DNA from 2 places in the Sodalis sp. RH24 genome. Region 1 is predicted to be linked to the other one. Evidence: predicted binding sites of a transcription regulator. Region 1 holds the regulator's gene; the other holds the start of a gene.
What was found. The regulator CRP, encoded in region 1, controls carbon source genes, mostly activating them, when cyclic AMP is high. The targets are predictions, from matches to a motif close to ATGTGANNNNNNTCACAT.

Region 1 (5,045 bases):
AGCCGGCCGATAAGGGTGCCGAAGCCGAGCCAGATAACGCCGGAGACGATATTGACGCTGACGATGCCGACGCTGATGGCGCCGACGGAGGTGATATAGGCGCTGCCGCTCAGGCTGAAGCTGGCCACCGCGCCCAGCGCCATCAGCCAGGCCTTGGGATTAAGGAATTGCAGCAGGCCGCCCTGGTAGAAGGGAATGGGCCGGGGGGGCGGCGCGTCGGTTTCCAGTTTTTCATAGGCGGCGGTGGCTATTTTCCAGGCCAGCCACAGCAGGTAAAGGCTGCCCGCCACCTTCAGCATAAAATGCAGGGACGGATAAAGCGTGATCAGGCCGCCGATGCCGAAGGCCACCAGCAGCAGGATACATTGCATGCCGAGCATGATGCCGATCATCAGCGGCATCGAGCGCCAGAAGCCAAAATTGGCGCCCGAGGCGGTAAGCAGCATATTATTAGGGCCAGGGGTAATGGCGGCCACCCAGAGAAACCCCAGCATTGACAGAAAAAGACTCAGTTCCACGTTTTGGCGGCTCCCCGTAAAATAACGCGTATGAAGCTACCAGTGCGCACGGGGATGTACAAGGCATAACAGGTGAAATTTACTCAACACCTTGATTTATTGACTATCGGGACACAATATCGTGATTATTCCCTGGGAACAAATCGATCCTGACACGCTCTATAACCTGATCGAGTCCTTTGTACTGCGTGAGGGCACCGATTATGGCGAGCAGGAGAAATCACTGGCGCAAAAGGTCGAGGATGTAAAACGCCAGTTGATAAGCGGCGAGGCGGTGGTGGTCTGGTCGGAACTGCATGAAAATATCAATATCATGCCGCGCGGCCGGTTTAATGACCAGGCCGGAGATACGCCGGGCGAATAGCGAAGCCCCTGGCCCCTAAGCGCTAAATATGCTAACACTCACTTCTGGGCCTTGATGCCGGGCGCACTTCTTCACGCCGCAATTCAACCAAGCGTAGGGTTACCATGTCGACAAAACACCCCATTATTGCCGTTACCGGTTCCAGCGGTGCGGGCACCACCACCACCAGCCTGGCGTTTCGTAAAATATTCCAGCAGTTGAATATCCACGCCGCCGAACTGGAGGGTGACAGCTTTCATCACTTTACCCGGCCGGAAATGGATATGGCGATCCGCAAGGCGCGGGATTTAGGGCGCCATATCAGCTACTTTGGTCCGGACGCCAATAACTTTGGCCTGCTGGAGCATACGTTTCATCAGTATGGCGATACCGGCCGCGGTCAGTCGCGTAAATATCTGCATACGTATGACGAGGCGGTGCCGTATAACCAGATCCCCGGTACCTTTACGCCCTGGCAGGCGTTGCCGGAACCGACGGACGTGTTATTTTACGAGGGGCTGCACGGCGGCGTGGTAACCGATAGCCATGACGTGGCGAAGCACGTGGATTTGCTGGTGGGCGTGGTGCCCATCGTCAACCTGGAGTGGATCCAGAAACTGGTGCGCGATACCGGCGAGCGGGGGCATTCGCGCGAGGCGGTGATGGATTCGGTGGTGAGGTCGATGGAGGATTATATTAACTACATCACGCCGCAGTTTTCCCGCACCCATATCAATTTCCAGCGGGTGCCGACCGTCGACACGTCGAACCCTTTCGCCGCCAAGGCGATTCCCTCACTTGACGAAAGTTTTGTCGTTATTCATTTCCGTAGCCTGGCGCATATCGACCTGCCTTATCTGCTGGCGATGCTGCAAGGCTCCTTTATTTCCAATATTAATACGCTGGTGGTGCCCGGGGGCAAGATGGGGCTGGCGATGGAGCTGATTATGGGGCCGCTGGTACAGCAGTTGCTGGAAGGAAAGGAAATTAAGTAAACTCGAGGCCTCGGGCGGGAACACCACGCCCGATTCGACCCCATCGGCATGCTTTCCCTTGAACACGCCAGGATTCGCTGCGGTGTTGGCGGGCCTAGCATACCGTGGGGCGCTCGGTCGGGCGGGAACACCACGCCCGATTCGACCCCATCGGCATGCTCTCCCTTGAACACGCCAGGATTCGCTGCGGTGTTGGCGGGCCTAGCATACCGTGGGGCGCTCGGTCGGGCGGGAACACCACGCCCGATTCGACCCCATCGGCATGCTCTCCCTTGAACACGCCGGGTTTGAGTGCGGTGTTGGCGGGCATACCGTGCCATGGGGCGCTCGGTCGGGCAGAGAAACCATGCCCGATTCGACCCCATTGGCGCGCTCTCCCTTGAACACGCCGGGTTTGAGTGCGGTGTTGGCGGGCCGGTTAGGCGGCGGGGGCGTGGTGTTCGTCGCGCACTTCAAAGCTGTGGGTCATATTGACCGACGCGCCGAGCATCAGTGAGACCGAGCAGTATTTTTCCGCCGATAGCGTCACCGCCCGCTCCACCGCCTTGTCGGTCAGCCCGGCGCCGGTGACGATAAAATGCAGGTTGATATGGGTAAACAGGCGCGGCGCCTCGTCGCGGCGCTCGGAGGTGAGTTTGACCTCGCAGTCCCGGACGTCCTGCCGCGCTTTGTGTAAAATCGATACCACATCAATGGCGCTGCAGCCGCCGACCGACATCAATACCATTTCCATTGGGCTGGGCGCTTTTTCGCCCGCGTTCCCATCCATCAAAACCTGGTGGCCCGAGGCGGATTCGCCCATGAAAGACAACCCTTCTACCCATTTGACCCGTGCCTGCATTATGATACTCCTGATGAAAAGCTTTCCAGCAGACTACATTTTTGTTGGAAAACTGGCAATGTTACTGAACATACTTCATGCTGAAGCAAGACAACAGAAGACACTGCTTCAAACCTATGCTAAAAACAAGGCTGGATCGGCCTCATGATAATGAAAGGGCAAGAGATCGATCGGAACATCACATTACCAGACCCTAATAAGTTCCCTTACGTCGCTCCGTTTAAACGCGGAGTCAGAGTGAATAATACAAGCGCCGTAACAGGGAATACGATGTCCCGAACCTGGGATAGCGATGACAAAAGAGGATAACAGCGAATGGTTCTCGGCAAACCGCAAACAGACCCGACTCTCGAATGGTTCCTGTCTCATTGCCATATTCATAAGTATCCATCGAAGAGTACACTTATACATCAGGGTGAAAAGGCTGAAACGCTTTACTACATCGTTAAGGGCGCCGTGGCGGTGCTGATTAAGGATGAAGAAGGCAAAGAGATGATTCTCTCCTATCTTAACCAGGGAGATTTCATCGGTGAGCTCGGCCTATTCGAGGAAGGTCAGGAACGCAGTGCCTGGGTACGGGCGAAAACCGCCTGTGAAGTCGCCGAGATTTCGTATAAAAAATTCCGGCAGCTGATTCAGGTGAATCCGGATATCCTGATGCGCCTGTCGGCGCAAATGGCCAGTCGTTTACAGGTAACGTCGGAAAAAGTCGGCAACCTGGCATTCCTGGACGTTACCGGACGCATAGCGCAAACCCTGTTGAACCTGGCGAAACAACCCGACGCCATGACCCACCCCGACGGCATGCAGATAAAAATCACCCGTCAGGAAATCGGCCAGATTGTCGGCTGTTCCCGCGAGACGGTAGGACGTATTCTTAAAATGCTCGAAGATCAAAATCTTATATCCGCGCACGGTAAAACCATTGTTGTTTACGGCACGCGCTGATAGCCCCGTTATACAGGCGTGGTGCTTCGTACCACGCTTTTTTTGCTGACAGTATGTGGCGCCGGTTAATCTACCACCCTGAAGTAAACTATGCCCTGCGGCAAACCATCGTGCTATGCCTGCCGGTGGCCGCCGGCCTGTTATTCGGCAGCTTGCAAAACGGCCTGCTGTTTTCGTTGGTCCCTGCCTGCTGCAATATCGCCGGCCTCGATACCCTGCATAAACGGTTTTTCAAGCGACTGGCCGTCGGCGGCGTGCTGTTCGCGCTGAGCAGCGTGCTGATCCAGGTGCTGTTGGCCGTGCCGGTGCCGTTGCCCTTGGTGATGCTCGGCCTGGCGCTGCTGTTCGGCGTTACCGGTGAAATCAGCCCGCTGCACGGCCGTTTATTGCCCGCCGCGCTTATCGCCGCCATCTTTACCCTGGGGCTGGCCGGCAATGTGCCGCCCGCCGTGCCGCCGCTGCTGTATATTGCCGGCACCGCCTGGTACGGGCTGTTCAACGCCCTGTGGTTCCGGTTGTGGAAGGAGCAGCCGATGCGGGAATCGCTTAGCCTGCTGTATCGGGAGCTGGCGGATTATATCGAGGCGAAATATACCCTGCTGACACAGCATACCGATCCGGAAACCGCCCTGCCGCCGCTGTTTGCCCGCCAGCAGGCGGTGATTGATCTGATTGCCCAGGTATACCAGCAGCTTTATATGCTGTCGGCCAATGATCAGCTGCAGTACAAACGCCTGCTGCGTTCTTTCCAGGTGGCGCTGGATTTGCAGGAGCATATCGCCGTCAGCCTGCACCAGCCGGACGAAGTACAAAAACTGGTGGCGCAAAGCCACGCCGAGGCGGTTATCCGCTATAACGCCCGGCTGATTGCCGCGCGGTTGCGGGTACTGGCGGATGATATTCTCTATCACCGGCAGCCGGGGCGTTTTAACATGGCCACCGCGCTGTCGGCCCTGGAAAAAATTGCCGACCGGCATCCGGATAATCCGGTCGGACAGTTTTGTTATTACCATTTCAGCCGTATCGCCCGGCTGCTGCGTACCCAGCGCCCGCTTTACCGCCGCGACCTGATGGCCGACAACCAGCAGCGGCTGTCGTTTTGGCATGCGCTGGTCAGCTACTGTTCCTTTAAATCCATGGCGCTGCGCAGCGCGGCAAGGCTTGGGATTATGCTGGCCATCGGCAGCAGCCTGGGGCTGGTATTGGATCTCCCCAAACCCTACTGGATTTTAATGACGGTGATGTTTGTCAGCCAGAACGGCTATAACGCCACCCGGGTGCGGATCCAGCATCGGGCCCTGGGCACGTTGGCGGGGTTGGTGATTGCCGCCGGCACGCTGCAATTCAGGCTGAGCGACGGCACGGTATTGCTGTGCATGTTGTTCCTGACGCTGGCGTCT
Region 2 (5,045 bases), 1.9 Mb from region 1:
TCTCGATCAAGACGGCAAGCCAACGCTGGTTAACCATAAGCAGGGCAAAAGCCGGTTTTTTACCGGTAAAAACGGCGTGATCACCTCCTCGACCGATGCCTTTACTATTAACGAGCGGCCCGGATTTACCACCGGGACCTATGACTACGATAATAATTTGCGTCTGGTCAAAAGCACGGCGCGGGGCACCGACGCGTTCAGCAACGATGAATATATTTACGCCTATGATAAAAAAGGTTATTTCATCTCGATGCGTTCGAACCATGGTCAAACCCGTTATCAGTATGATGCCGACGGCAGGGAGGCGGGTTCTTTCTCGGTGTCACGGACGCCGGTAAGCCAGCTCACCAAAGTGGAGCAGTGCCAGCGCAACGACGACGTGGGCAACTGCATCCTGAGTTATGGCAGCGACACGGAAATTTTACCGCAGTCGATTATCAGACGACACCGCAGCACGGCCACGCAATACCAGTATTGGGACAGCGCGGAATCACATTGATTTTCCCGTGACTTAGGCCTGCATATTCTTTTTGCCGGCATCAAGCCGCCATTATCTTTTGGCGGCGGATGGCGGCTTACTCTTTTCGTTCCTAATCTTGATAGGTTGACCCGGAAATTGATGGCGCCCGCCAGGCGTTCTCATGCCCCGTATGCAATGCTGACGATAGCGTCGGCGGCTCTTATCCCCACTCACCCGAAAAAAGGATCAGACAACATGAGCACTATCACAACCGATGACGGGACGCAGATATTCTATAAGGACTGGGGCACCGGCCAGCCGGTGGTTTTTTCCCACGGCTGGCCGCTGACCGCCGATGCCTGGGACAGCCAGATGATGTTCCTTGCCGACAAGGGCTATCGGGTTATCGCCCATGACCGGCGCAGCCATGGCCGGTCGGCCCAGACGTGGGACGGGAATGATATGGATACCTATGCCGATGATCTCGCGGCCCTTATCGCCAGCCTGGATCTGCAGGACGCCATCCTTATCGGCCATTCCACCGGCGGCGGGGAAGTGGCGCGCTATATCGGTCGCCATGGTACCGGACGCGTGGCCAAAGCGGTGCTGATAAGCGCAGTGCCGCCGCTGATGCTGCAAACGGCGGCGAATCCCGAGGGCGTGCCGATAACGGTTTTCGACGGTATCCGGGCCGGCGTGTCGGCGGATCGATCGCAATTTTATCAAGATCTCGCGGTCTCGTTTTATGGTTATAACCGCGACGGCGCCAAACTCTCCCAGGGGGTGATAGATGCTTTCTGGCTGCAGGGGATGGCGGGCGGCATCGCCGGGCAATATGCCTGCATCAAGCAGTTCTCGCAGACGGATTTCACCGAGGATCTGAAAAAATTCGACGTGCCGACCCTGGTGCTGCAGGGCGATGACGATCAAATCGTGCCGCTAGAGGTTTCGGGCCGTAAATCAGCCAAGATCATTCCCGACGCCACGTTAAAAGTATTGGCCGGCGCGTCCCACGGTATGTGTACCGTGGATGCCGATAAGGTGAACGCCGCGCTGCTTGAATTTCTCCAGGCCTGATTTCATCAGCGTTTTTTTGCCAAAAAAAAAGCTGCCGCGGCAGCTTTTTTGACGTCATGGAAATTAATACATGGCACCGGGCGGTACGTCTTTCACGGTATTAACGTATGACAGCAGAATTTTTTTCAGGAATTTACGGAATTTCATATGCTTTCCCTCACCAGGTTTGTTCGCCTGTAACGTGTTTGCGTTTGATGAGGTAATAATATGACCTCCGTCACATAAATGCAAATATTTGTGATGCGCATCACATAAAAAAGAGCATTTTTTTACAATCCCGGCGACGTGTTTTAACACATCGCGTCAATCCGGGGCGGGGATTATAACAGCGGGGTCGCTTTGTCATTTTCATCCACCGCGACAAAATTAAACTGCCCCCGCACCACTTCCTCCCGGCCCGCCGCGTACATATCTTCAAGGAAAATGGCGACATCCACGGTGATGCTGGTCCTGCCCACCCGGCTTACCCTGCCCACCAGCTCGATAATGGTGCCGGAAGGAATGGGCCGGCTGAAGGTGATTTTTTCCGTGGATACCGTTACCAGCCGTTTGCGGCAGAAGCGGGTGGCGGTGATAAAGGAAACCTCATCCATCCATGCCAGGGCGGTGCCGCCGAACAGGGTCGAATGATGGTTTATGGTGGTGGGAAACACCACCTTGGCGACGGTGGTGGTGGATTGCAGGATTTTTTGCTTTATTTCTGCGCTTAACTCATCGTGCATAGCAATACCTTCACATCTTTTTAACAAGTTAGTGAAGTGATTATGCCTGATATCGCGCGCGCATCCCAGAGGTGCGGCAGGGCCGGAGTTCAGGTCGCCGCTAGACGATACTGTTGATAACCCCGCCGTCCACCCGCAGCGCCGCGCCGGTGGTGGCCGATGCTTGCCGGGAGCAGGTATATACCACCAGGTTGGCCACTTCCTCGGGGGTCGCCAGCCGTTGGATAATAGAGGTTGACCGGTGGGTGCGCACAAAATCGGTTCCCGCCTGTTCAATACTCACGCCCGCATCCCGGGCGGAATCCTTCAGCATCTCGCGCACGCCTTCGGACAGCGTTGGGCCGGGCAGTACCGAGTTTACCGTGACCCCGGTGCCGGCGGCGAGTTTGGCCAGCCCGCCCGCGACGGCCAGCTGCGCCGTTTTGGTCACCCCGTAATGGATCATTTCCGGCGGGATATTAAGCGCCGACTCCGATGAAATAAACACGATGCGCCCCCAGTCGCGTTCCAGCATGCCTTGCAGGTAAAAACGCGCCAGTCGTATGCCGGACATAACGTTGGTCTGGAAATAACGCTCCCACTCATCGTCATCCACGTCGAAAAAAGGCTTAGGGCCGTAAATGCCGGCGTTATTGACGATAATATCGGCGGCGGGTACGGCGCCGGTAAGCGTAGCCACGCCCGCCGCATCGGACAAATCAGCCGCCACGCCTTCAACCGCCGCCTGCGGCACCGTGTGTCGCAACTGGCCCAGCGCCTTGTCTACCGTGGTCTGGCTGCGGCCGTTAATCACCACTGACGCGCCGGCGCGCGCCAGCCCAGTGGCGATGGCAAAACCGATGCCGCCGGTGGAGGCGGTGACGATGGCGCGTTTTCCCGATAAATCAATATGCATAATAATCTCCAGAAAAAAATGCGAGGACATGGCGCGGGACAACCTGTTCACCAGCTTATCTCCGTCGGCCGTAAGACGCGACATAAGTTCGCTTCTGATGATGCTGAAGGCGTGCGTCTGAATGAATGATAGGTCATGATGGTTGCGGCGTTAAGCGGGGCAAGGCGAACCCGTGCGTCTTTGTGACGCGGTCCTCACGCGGCGCCGGCGATATCGGGCAGGCAAACTGCCGTCGGCCTGCGGTTATGCCAGGTTTTCAGCCAGGAAGTGCAGTAGCCGTTTGATGCGGGGCGGCTGGAATTTATTCCGGTTATACAAGGCGAAAAGGGGCGCCGGTTCGATAAAATACTGATCCAATACCGTCACCAGCCGGCCCGCGGCCAGGTCTTCACTGATATCCAGGATCGACTTATAAGCGAATCCGTATCCCATGACGGCCCATTTGCGGCTGATGTCGTCGTCATTGGTGGTGTAGGCGGGGGTCATGGTCAGCTGCCGCGGCATTTTTGCTTCATCGCGATAAACCCATGGCTCCTGATTGCCCAAGGTATTAATCAGGGCAATGGACGGCAATGCCTGCAAATGGGGGGGGGCCAGCGGTGGATCCAATTGCGCCAGCAGCGCCGGAGCAGCGCATACCACCCGATGACTGTCGGCCAGTTTATAGGCCGTCATGCTGGCGTCGTCGTGCTGTCCATAGCGGATGGCGATGTCAATGTCGTCGCCGATCGGGGCGGTCGTGGCGTCGGCCAGAGAGAGAATAAAGTGAATGGCGGGAAAGTCTTGGCGAAAGCGCTCCAATAAGCCGATCAGACGATTGCGGCCAACATCGGAGGGGGCGGTAATGCGTATCGCGCCTTTGATGTCATCCTTGCCCGAACGCAACAGCTCGGTGACGTCATTAAGCTGTTCCACGGCGCGCTGGCTATAGCTTAGGAACAGCTTGCCCTCGTCGGTCAGCCTGAGCTGGCGGGTGGTCCGTTCAAACAGGCGCACCTTGAGACCGGTCTCCAGACGCACGATGCAGGCGCTCGCCGCCGCCGGAGAACAACCGAGCTTACGTCCCGCCGCCGAAAAACTGCCCAACATCGCCGCTTCGATAAAAAGTCGCAAATCACTTAAACGTTCCACTCATTATCCTTAATCTCATCTCTTTTACATTAGCATCCTTTATTATGCTGGATGACGGCGGAATTCGCCTCATTCTGCCGTTGCGTTAATTCCCCATGCCAACATAAAGTATTGACAACGGCTAATTTAAGGTATATGGCCAGCGTCTTGACCCGCGCGCGCCGCCGCCAGCCGCGCCCTGAAATCATTCAGCGCGCTAATCTCTCGCCGCAGCGCGTTTGCCCGCGCCGTCTGCCCGCGCCGGACCGGGCTTATGTCGGTACCGGGAATCAGCCTGGCCAACGCCGCCAGCAGCTCAGGCAGGGGCTGGTTTTTGTTCTGCCTGACAAAATGGCTAAGCGCGGCATAAGTCAGCGGAATATAAGCTGATTCATTATGCACAATCATCCGTGGATGACGGCGGTAGAAGCCCAACAGCTGGATTTTCGCATCCGCGACAATCTCATTTTCCCGGCAAGTGCCTTCACGGGCCGGCGCCTGCGCCGGCCTGAAACGACGGTCCTTCGCCCGAACTCCCGCGGCCGGCGGCAGGCCGCTTAGCCGCCCGGCGCCGATATCCGCGAAAACGCCCAGGGCGGCACTGACAAAAGAAATATCTGACCATCGCATATCAACTTCCTCTGAAATGAGTCACAGTGGTTGGTTCTGGGTTATCCGCTGATGCAGCAGGTCATCGACGATAAGCAGGTCCTGCCGCCAAAGCGCGCATGCCTGGTCCAGGTCATCATTAATGCCGGTTAACCTTTGTTCGCGCCTTGTT

Region 2: a site for CRP is predicted at 1,773-1,790, ahead of azuC (stress response protein AzuC). Genes of this name have one in related genera too.

What each region holds. Positions count from the first base shown of each region.
Region 1 is NZ_CP178729.1:4,094,510-4,099,554, reverse strand. Features, by position in the region: gene ACL2XG_RS18480 (LysE family translocator) at 1-518, opposite strand, end outside; gene ACL2XG_RS18475 (YheU family protein) at 640-882, shown strand; gene ACL2XG_RS18470 (phosphoribulokinase) at 987-1,856, shown strand; gene ACL2XG_RS18465 (OsmC family protein) at 2,275-2,697, opposite strand; gene ACL2XG_RS18460 (hypothetical protein) at 2,657-2,845, shown strand; gene crp (cAMP-activated global transcriptional regulator CRP) at 3,013-3,645, shown strand; gene ACL2XG_RS18450 (YccS/YhfK family putative transporter) at 3,699-5,045, shown strand, end outside.
Region 2 is NZ_CP178729.1:2,243,282-2,248,326, reverse strand. Features, by position in the region: gene ACL2XG_RS10345 (hypothetical protein) at 1-499, shown strand, start outside; gene ACL2XG_RS10340 (alpha/beta fold hydrolase) at 716-1,537, shown strand; gene azuC (stress response protein AzuC) at 1,601-1,684, opposite strand; gene ACL2XG_RS10330 (acyl-CoA thioesterase) at 1,858-2,259, opposite strand; gene ACL2XG_RS10325 (SDR family NAD(P)-dependent oxidoreductase) at 2,360-3,154, opposite strand; gene ACL2XG_RS10320 (LysR family transcriptional regulator) at 3,398-4,285, opposite strand; gene ACL2XG_RS10315 (hypothetical protein) at 4,412-4,894, opposite strand; gene ACL2XG_RS10310 (hypothetical protein) at 4,916-5,045, opposite strand, start outside.